DNA from 3 places in the Mesorhizobium sp. M1050 genome. Region 3 is predicted to be linked to each of the others. Evidence: predicted binding sites of a transcription regulator. Region 3 holds the regulator's gene; each other region holds the start of a gene.
The links. The regulator LexA, encoded in region 3, represses DNA repair genes until DNA is damaged. The targets are predictions, from matches to a motif close to TGTTCNNNNTGTGTTCNG.

Region 1: a site for LexA is predicted at 1,025-1,042, ahead of NKH57_RS13345 (helicase-related protein). Genes of this name have one in related genera too.
Region 2: a site for LexA is predicted at 1,556-1,573, ahead of uvrA (excinuclease ABC subunit UvrA). Genes of this name have one in related genera too.

The regions. Positions count from the first base shown of each region.
Region 1 covers NZ_JAMYMV010000019.1:27,759-31,041, reverse strand. Annotated here, with positions in the region: gene phbB (acetoacetyl-CoA reductase) at 1-500, shown strand, start outside; gene NKH57_RS13345 (helicase-related protein) at 1,208-3,283, shown strand, end outside.
Region 2 covers NZ_JAMYMV010000015.1:87,427-90,709, forward strand. Annotated here, with positions in the region: gene NKH57_RS11845 (ATP-dependent Clp protease proteolytic subunit) at 1-520, shown strand, start outside; gene NKH57_RS11850 (hypothetical protein) at 841-1,008, shown strand; gene uvrA (excinuclease ABC subunit UvrA) at 1,723-3,283, shown strand, end outside.
Region 3 covers NZ_JAMYMV010000065.1:24,341-27,623, reverse strand. Annotated here, with positions in the region: gene NKH57_RS26840 (ComEC/Rec2 family competence protein) at 1-1,426, shown strand, start outside; gene lexA (transcriptional repressor LexA) at 1,420-2,172, opposite strand; gene kynU (kynureninase) at 2,616-3,283, opposite strand, start outside.

The sequences.
Region 1 (3,283 bases), on a different contig from region 3:
TCTCGGTGCTGGTCAACAATGCCGGCATCACCCGTGACGCCATGTTCCACAAGATCACGCGCGAGCAGTGGAAAGAGGTCATCGACACCAATTTGTCGGGCGTCTTCAACATGACGCATCCGCTGTGGAGCGGCATGCGCGACCGCAAGTTCGGCCGTGTCATCACCATCTCCTCGATCAACGGCCAGAAGGGCCAGGCCGGCCAGGTCAACTATTCCGCCGCCAAGGCCGGCGACATCGGTTTCAGCAAAGCTCTGGCTCAAGAGGGGGCGCGGGCGGGCATCACCGTCAATGTCATCTGCCCCGGCTACATCGCCACCGAGATGGTCAAGGCGATCGACGAGAAGGTGCTCAACGAGCGCATCATCCCGCAAATCCCCGTCGGCCGCCTCGGCGAGCCCGAGGAGATCGCGCGCTGCGTCGTTTTCCTGGCTTCCGAAGATGCCGGCTTCATCACCGGCTCGACCATCACAGCCAATGGCGGCCAGTATTTCGTCTGACGACGTGGCGATGTAGGCGATAGATCGACGGGCCGGTACGCCGGCCCGTTTTTCGTTGCCAGCCTGATCTTTTCGAGATGTCCTCGTCGGTCGCTGACCCAATCCGGCACGCAGAGGTTAACGGCCGGCCGCTGCCGTGTGCGAAACCTGTTCCCAAGCCTGTGGATAATTGGTGGAAAACCTGTCTACAACACTAGGTATTGGGGTGAACAAACCAGGAAAATCATGCCATCGCCGATTCGTCTCCGATTCGTTCTGGCTTTGACCGGAAAGTTAACGATGGCGACCTGAATCGCCAGCCCAATCCTTAACGTTGATTAGGAAAGATCAACAATTTCATGCCGTTGGGCGAGGAACGCCAAGCCTTCATGATCGCTCATGGGCAAAGGTTAACGTCATAGCCCTCCAAGCATGAAACGGGCCAGTTCGGGGATTCAGCATGTGGTGCGTTCGGTGGTCGCGAAACCCACATGTAGCCGTGAACAAAAGCTGAATCTGCAGGAGTCACTGATTCGTCGCCGATTCGTTCCAGACTCGTTCTATCCGTTAATCCGCAGCCGATTGAGAGCTTGACAAAGACCCTTCTAGCCGCCGGCGGAACATTCCGCTTTCGCTTCTCGCCCGAAATCCCTATGTGTCCCCTGTCATACGCGCCAGTTGAGGCACGCTCCCGACAACCAGAGGCCAGAAGCCTTATTTCCAGATCAATGAACATCCAGCCGAAACACACTGAGCCACTGATCCTTTCGGGTCGCGACGTGACCGCCGTGCTTGGGCCCACCAACACCGGCAAGACCCATCTCGCCATCGAGCGCATGGTGGCACACGAGAGTGGTATCATCGGCCTCCCGCTCAGGCTGCTGGCGCGCGAGGTCTATGCCCGCGTCTGCGAAAAGGTTGGCGCCCACAAGGTCGCGCTGATCACCGGCGAGGAAAAGATCCAGCCGGCGGGCGCGAAATATTCGGTCTGCACCGTTGAGGCCATGCCACGCGAGACCGATGCCGCCTTCGTCGCCATCGACGAGGTGCAGCTTGCCGGCGACCTCGAACGCGGCCACATCTTCACCGACCGCATCCTGCATCTGCGCGGCCGTCAGGAAACGTTGCTGCTCGGTGCCGCCACCATGCACGGCATTTTGCAGCGCCTGCTGAGAGGCGTCTCCGTGGTGACGCGGCCGAGGCTGTCGCATCTTGCCTATGCCGGCTCCAAGAAACTGACCCGTCTGCCGCGGCGCACGGCGATCGTCGCCTTCTCCGCCGACGAGGTCTACGCCATCGCCGAACTGATCCGTCGCCAGCAAGGCGGCGCCGCCGTCGTGCTCGGCGCGCTCAGCCCACGCACCCGCAACGCCCAGGTGGCGCTGTTCCAGTCGGGCGATGTCGACTACCTCATTGCCACCGACGCCATCGGCATGGGCCTCAACCTCGATCTCGATCACGTAGCTTTCGCCCAGAACCGGAAGTTCGATGGTTATCAGTATCGCAACCTGATGGCGGCCGAGCTTGGCCAGATCGCCGGCCGCGCCGGTCGGCACCTGCGCGACGGCACCTTTGGCGTCACCGGCCAAGTCGACCCGCTGGACGAGGAACTGATCAAGAAGATCGAAGGCCATGATTTCGATCCGGTGAAGGTGTTGCAATGGCGCACCGCGCGTTTCGATTTCGCCAGCCTCGATGCACTGAAGCGCTCGATCGAAACCAATGCCCCGGTCGAAGGGCTGACGCGTGCGCTGCCTGCGGTCGACGCGCAGGCGCTTGAATATCTGTCGCGCGACGAAGACATCCGCGCTCTTGCCAGCAATGCCAAACGCGTGGCGCTGCTGTGGGAGGCCTGCGCGCTGCCCGATTACCGCAGGATCGCGCCGGCCCAGCATGCAGACCTCGTTGCTTCGATCTACACGGACCTTGCGCGGCATGGCCATGTCGACGAGAATTACATGGCCGAGCAGGTGCGCCGCGCCGACACCACCGAGGGCGACATCGACACGCTGTCGCATCGCATTGCCCAGATCCGCACCTGGACATTCGTGTCGAACCGGCCCGGTTGGCTGGCCGATCAGGCACACTGGCAGGAAAAGACGCGCGAAATCGAAGACAGATTGTCGGATGCGCTGCATGAGCGGTTGACGAAACGCTTCGTAGACCGCAGGACTTCCGTCCTCATGCGGCGCCTTAGAGAAAATACCATGCCTGAAGCCGAAATTAGTCCTACCGGAACCGTCCTTGTCGAAGGCCACCATGTCGGCGAGTTGCAAGGGTTCCGCTTCACCGCCGACCAGACCGTCGGCGGCGAAGACGCCAAGGCCGTGCGCACCGCCGCCCAGAAGGCGCTGGCCGCCGAGTTCGAGGCGCGCGCCGAGCGCTTCGGCGCTTCAGCCAATGGCGACATCGCGCTTGGCTCGGACGGCACGCTGCGCTGGATCGGCGCGCCGATCGGCACGCTGGTTTCCGGCGAAGACGCGCTGAAGCCGCGCCTGGTGCTGCTGGCCGACGAACAGCTGACTGGCCCGGCACGCGACAAGGTCGCCGCGCGTGCCGAGCGGTTCGTCAACTTCCAGGTCGAATCGCTGCTGAAGCCGCTGGTCGACCTTAAGAATGCCGACCAGATTTCCGGCATCGGCCGTGGCATCGCCTTCCAGCTGGTCGAGAATTTCGGCCTCATCAACCGCCGCGACATCGCCGAGGAGATGAAGTCGCTCGACCAGGAAGGTCGCGCCGCCCTTCGCCGGCTTGGCGTGCGCTTCGGCGCCTACCATGTCTTCGTGCCGGCGCTGATCAAGCCG
Region 2 (3,283 bases), on a different contig from region 3:
GCGCGAACGCATTGTCTTTATCAATGGCGAGATCAACGACGACATCTCGGCGCTGGTCTGCGCACAGTTGCTGTCGCTGGAATCGGACAATCCCGACAAGGAGATCTCGCTCTACATCAACTCGCCGGGCGGCGTGGTGACCAGCGGCTTCGCCATCTACGACACGATGCAATACATCAGTTGCCCGGTCTCGACCGTGTGCATGGGCTTTGCCGCCTCGATGGCCTCGTTCCTGCTGATGGCAGGAACGGCCGGGCGTCGTATCTCACTGCCGAACGCCACCATCCTGCTGCATCAGCCGCTTGGCGGCTTCCAGGGTCAGGCCTCCGACATCCAGCGCCATGCCGAGCGCATCGTCCAGACGAAACGGCACATGGCCGAACTCTACGCGCAGCATTGCGGCCGCACCTATGAAGAGGTCGAACGCACGCTGGACCGCGACCACTTCATGACCGCCCGCGAGGCCCAGGCCTGGGGCATCGTCGACCATGTCTTCGACACACGAAAAAAGGCGGCATAAAAGTGGGCCGGATCGCATTCCCGCCCGCGGTCAAGTGGTCGCCCAAAGTGGCCCGGTTTTGGGAGAATGACATGCATAAAGACAAAGGGCTAAAACGCGTCGCCTGAATCCGCTCTCGAAACACGACACGCTTTGGAAGATTTGACGATGTCGGTCTGGTCCCGTCGACGGCATGCCACTATCATCCTGGGATGATCGACACTCATCCGCCCAGAACATTGCACCGTGTGATCGCCATTGTAGCGCTCGCGTGTCTCTCGAGCGGCTCGGCGTTCGCAGGCGATAGCTCGGCGCAGGCGCAAAAAAGAGCCCTGCCCGGCGTGGCCGGCGATTATCACATCGCCAAGCCGGCTCCCGAGCCCGAACCCGACGACGCATTTCCCGGCAACGGCAACGGCCAGTTCAAGATCGGTGACACGGATGTCAGGATTTCAGGCAGCATCACCGTCGATGTCGGCGCCGGCTCAATCGGGCAGCCGCGCCACTGATAGTGGTGTCGGCGTGCTGCGCTGCCATATCGCCAACAAGACAATCCGCACATAAATGGCCCCGCCGTGCTTTGCGCAAACGGACGGGGCCTTTTTGGATCTCAAATCCAACTTCTACCGGGGGCGTACTGCCGGCATTTGATTTCGGATGCAACGCGGCGTCAGCCGACGATCCGACTGCAGTCTCTGATTTTTACGGGGTATGGCAGGTCACGGTTTGTCGGGTGGCGCAGACGCTAAACCCTGGCACTTATGCCTGCCGCGGCTCCAGTAACAACTGGAACCCTGGGGGACGATCCGGTGGCGTCATAGCTCCGCTCCTTTGTCCATTCCAACGTTGTCGTCTCGAAGCACAAATCGCTAATGCCTGCGGCGTCTCGCAGGCCGCCTCCGGGCGGCGAGACCATCGAAAGACGGCCGGCTTCGTTGACTGCCGGAGTCTGCCCCCGTGTGTCGGGGACGTCAACCGGCAATAGACAGATACCGAAAAATGTGATCGCCCGGAGATTACGCACAGGTCAGTTTTTGCACAGCTTTGTCAGGAGCGTGTTCGGTCTTTGTTCTTTCCGCTTGCCCGTTTACGCGAAAGACGGTTAAACGCTTTTGTTGGGAATTGTGGCGTCTCTCGACGCGGCGGCAAAACTACCTACATAGGGGATGGCTGGGAAACTCGCCATACCAGGAAATCTCCAGATTCTGAGGCGGCGACCGGCGATGGCCGACCATAAATATCTTTCCGTTCGCGGGGCGCGCGAACACAATCTGAAGAATGTCGATCTCGACCTGCCGCGTGACAGCCTGATTGTCATGACCGGCCTGTCGGGTTCCGGCAAATCCTCGCTTGCTTTCGACACCATCTATGCCGAAGGGCAGCGCCGCTATGTCGAGAGCCTGTCGGCCTATGCCCGGCAATTCCTCGAAATGATGCAGAAGCCGGACGTCGACCAGATCGACGGCCTGTCGCCTGCCATCTCGATCGAGCAGAAGACCACCTCGAAGAACCCGCGTTCGACGGTCGGTACCGTCACCGAGATCTACGACTACATGCGCCTGTTGTTTGCGCGCGTCGGCATCCCCTATTCGCCGGCCACCGGCCTGCCGATCGAGAGCCAGACGGTTTCGCAGATGGTCGACCGCGTGCTGGCGGTCGAGGAAGGCACCCGTCTGTTCATCCTTGCGCCGATGGTGCGCGGCCGCAAGGGCGAGTACCGCAAGGAACTGCTGGAGTTGCAGAAAAAGGGCTTTCAACGCGTCAAGGTCGACGGCGTCTTCTATGAAATCGCCGACGTGCCGGCGCTGGACAAGAAGTACAAGCATGACCTCGACGTCGTCGTCGACCGCATCGTTGTGCGCGGCGATCTGGCGACACGGCTCGCCGACTCCATCGAAACCGCTTTGAAGCTGGCCGATGGGTTGGCGGTCGCCGAATTCGCCGACAAGCCGCTCGACGCCAGCCAGACCGGCGAGGATTCGGTCAACAAGTCGAAGAACGAGACGCATGAGCGCATCCTGTTCTCGGAAAAATTTGCTTGTCCGGTGTCCGGCTTCACCATTCCGGAAATCGAACCGCGCCTGTTCTCGTTCAACAATCCGTTCGGCGCCTGCCCGACCTGCGACGGTCTCGGTAGCCAGCGCGCCATCGACGGCAATTTGATAGTGCCGGACGAAAACATCTCGCTGCGCGACGGCGCCGTCAGCCCGTGGGCGAAGTCGACCTCGCCCTATTACGCGCAGACGCTGGAGGCGCTCGGCAAGGCCTATGGCTTCAAGCTCGGCGACAAGTTCAAAGACCTGACCGAAGAGGCAAAGTTAGCCATCCTGCGCGGCACCGGCGAGCGCGAGATCACCTTCCAGTACGATGACGGTCTGCGCTCCTACAAGACCACGAAAACCTTCGAAGGTGTCATTCCCAATCTCGAGCGGCGCTGGAAAGAGACCGAATCCGCCTGGATGCGCGAGGAGATCGAGCGCTTCATGTCGGCCACACCTTGCCCGGCTTGCAAAGGCTATCGGCTGAAACCCGAGTCGCTGGCGGTCAAGATCGCCGGCAAGCACATCGGCGAAGTCACCGAGCTTTCCATCCGCAAGGCCGACCGGTGGTTCACCGACCTGCCCGCCTCGCTGAACGACAAGCAGAACGAGATCGCGGTGCGTGTGCTCAAGGAAATCCGCGAGCGGCTGCGCTTCCTCAACGATGTCGGGCTCGACTATCTGACCCTGTCGCGCAATTCCGGCACGCTATCGGGCGGCGAGAGCCAGCGCATCCGGCTGGCGT
Region 3 (3,283 bases):
GCACATGGCGCTGGTCGCTGGCACCATCATGGGTTTGCTGCGTGGCGCCTTCGCTCTGTTTCCGAATTTTTCCGCGCGTCGCCCGGTCAAGAAGTATGCTGCGGCCGCCGCACTGTTCTCGATCGCCGCCTATCTTGTCATCTCAGGCGTCGTCGTTGCCGCCGAGCGCAGTTTCATCATGCTGGCGGTGATGCTGATTGCCGTTCTGTTTGATCGGGCTGCGCTGACGATGCGCAATCTGGCGATCTCGGCGATCGCCGTCATCATGGTGTCGCCGCATGAAGTGGTCGGCCCGAGTTTTCAAATGTCGTTTGCCGCGACGGCCGCGCTGGTCGGCGCCTATGCCGGCTGGGCGGATCATCGTGCGGGGAAAGCGAGGCCACCGCCGCCAAAGCGATCCTTGCCCGGCTTCCTGACGCGAAAATTCCTGCTGGCGGCAGGCGGCCTTGCCATGACATCCATCATCGCCGGCAGCGCCACGGCGCTGTTTGCCATCTGGCATTTTCAGCGTGTGTCGCCGCTCAGCCTATTCGCCAACCTGGCCATCATGCCTATCGTAACAGTCGTGATGTTCCTGGCTGTCGCCAGCGCGCTGCTGATGCCATTCGGGTTTGACTGGCCGGCCCTCTATCTGATGGGCAAAGGCCTGACGGTGATGATCGCGATGTCCGGATGGATTTCCGAGCGTTCGCCAGTCGACGCAATCGGTTTGATTTCGCAGCAATCCGTCGTGCTGGTGACGATTGCCTTGGTCATCGCGACGATGGCGACCACATGGTTGCGGCTCGCAGCGCTTCCCTTCGCGCTTGCCGGCCTGTTGACCGTCTCGGATACGCGCGTACCTGACGTGCTGGTCTCGGAGGATGCAAGGCTGGTGGCGCTGCCGATTGGCGGCGGCGAACTCGCGGTCAGCCGGGCCAGGCCGAACGAATTCACCGTCGACAACTGGAAGCGTGCGCTGACATCCGAAAGCATTATCGCGCCGGAGGTGTTCGACGAAGGCGACGGGCAATTCGACGTCGAGGATGCGGCTGAAATGCCGCCGGGAGCGCCATTCTATTGCACATCAGGCGTTTGTCTCGCCAGGCATCCGTCCGGAGCTATCATTGCCTATGTCGAGGACCGAAAGGACACCTGGAAAGCCTGCGGCTTCGCCGACCTGATCGTCATCAACGACGCGACGGCCTATGACGCTTGTCACAACCCGCTGGTTCTCGTCATCACCAAACGGCAACTGGCTCGCAATGGCAGTGCTGCCGTCTTCTTCGATCGCCAGTCGGCGACCACGCCGGCAACGGTCAGCTTTGCGGTGGGTAGGCCCTACCGGCCTTGGCACGTGCAACGTAAGTTTTCGCGTGAGGCGAGGGGCCTGCCGCCCTTCAAGAGACCGGACAAGCCCGTCGTTAAACCGCAGCTGCCTCAGTAACGGCGGATCAGGCCGACAAGCTTGCCCTGCACCTTGACCCGGTCTGGTCCGAAAATCCGCGTCTCATAGGCCGGATTGGCGGCTTCGAGAGCAATCGAGGCACCCTTGCGGCGGAACCGCTTCAGCGTCGCTTCCTCTTCATCCACCAGCGCCACGATGATCTCGCCAGGGCTCGCCGTATCGGCGTTGCGGATGATGACGGTGTCGCCGTCGAAGATGCCGGCCTCGATCATCGAGTCGCCCTTGACCTCCAGCGCATAGTGCTCGCCTCCCATGATCATGTCCGGCGGCACCGAGATCGAATGGGTCTGGTGCTGGATGGCATCGATCGGCACACCGGCGGCGATGCGCCCCATCACAGGGATCGACACGGCGGAGACCACGTCGTCGTCATTGCCGGCTGAAGGCATCCGCGAAGACGTCGGCTTGATCTGCCGGCCAAGGCCGCCCTGGCCGACGCTGGCCTGACCAAGACTGCCCTGGATGACGCTTGGCGAGAATTTTTTTGCGGCGTTGAGGCCGGGCGCGATCGAATCCGGCAGCCGCAGCACTTCCAACGCGCGTGCCCGGTTGGGCAGCCGGCGAATGAAGCCGCGCTCTTCCAGTGCCGTGATCAAACGATGAATCCCGGATTTGGAGGCAAGGTCGAGCGCCTCCTTCATCTCGTCGAAGGATGGCGGAATGCCGCTTTCCTTCAGGCGTTCATGAATGAACATCAGCAGTTCGTGTTGCTTGCGTGTCAGCATGGCGGCCCCCAGGGTACCTAAAAACCAGAATCAGAAAACAAACCCAGAACAAACACTATATGTTCCAGTTGTGTTCTGCAACCGTTTAAAGTTTAATGAATCTGTTAAGGCCGCTGAAATTATTTGGCGCGCGCCAGCGCGCTTGGGTGATCACGGCATGCCGTCACAAGGCGCTTTCCGGCATTGAAATTGTTATGGTTAATGGGCTGCCGCCCATCGTTGGCCCAAGCTTTGGCATGAGCTGCCCATGGATCCGCGACGGGGCATTTCCAGCCTTCCATGCGTTCGTCTGCCGTGAACGAAACGAAGCCAAAATGCCAACCTTGGTTAATTTGTTGATGCCAGTGTTGGCCAGCAGCGGCAACCGGATTTGTGCACTGGAAATTCGTCCCTCCATCATCCGACCAAGAGGCAACGATGCGACAACAGTTGGGACGACTGCGTCAGGTCACGGCCTCCTTGACGGCGAAACGCTGGTCCTTCCATGCATCCGTTCGCAGAATGTCTTCCAGCACCTCGACCGCCAGCCACACGTCCTTGTAGCCGACATAGAGCGGCGTAAATCCGAAACGGATGGTTGACGGCGCGCGGAAGTCACCGATCACTCCGCGCTCGATCAGCGCCCGCATGATTTGATAGCCATGATCGTGAACGAACGACACCTGGCTGCCGCGCCTGGTCGCGTCGCGGGTGCTCTCCAGCGTGAGGCCATAGGCGCCGCACTTCGCTTCGACGAGCTGGATGAACAGTTCGGTCAGCGCGACGCTTTTCTTTCGCAATGCCGCCACGTCGACGTCGTTCCAGATTGCGAGCGCACCTTTGAGCGCCCGCATCGACAGGACCGGCTGCGTGCCGCACAGAAAGCGGCGGATACCGGTGCCGGCAACATAGCCTCGTTCGAAGGCAAAGGGCCGTGCATGCCCCCACCAGCCGCTGAGCGGCTGGCTGATCGCGCCGTGGTGGCGTTGCGCGGCATAGATGAAGGCCGGCGCGCCTGGACCGCCGTTGAGGTACTTGTAGGTGCAGCCGACAGCGAAATCGGCTTTTGCATGATCGAGCTCGACTGGCAGAGCGCCAGCGGTGTGGCATAGATCCCAGACGATCAGCACTC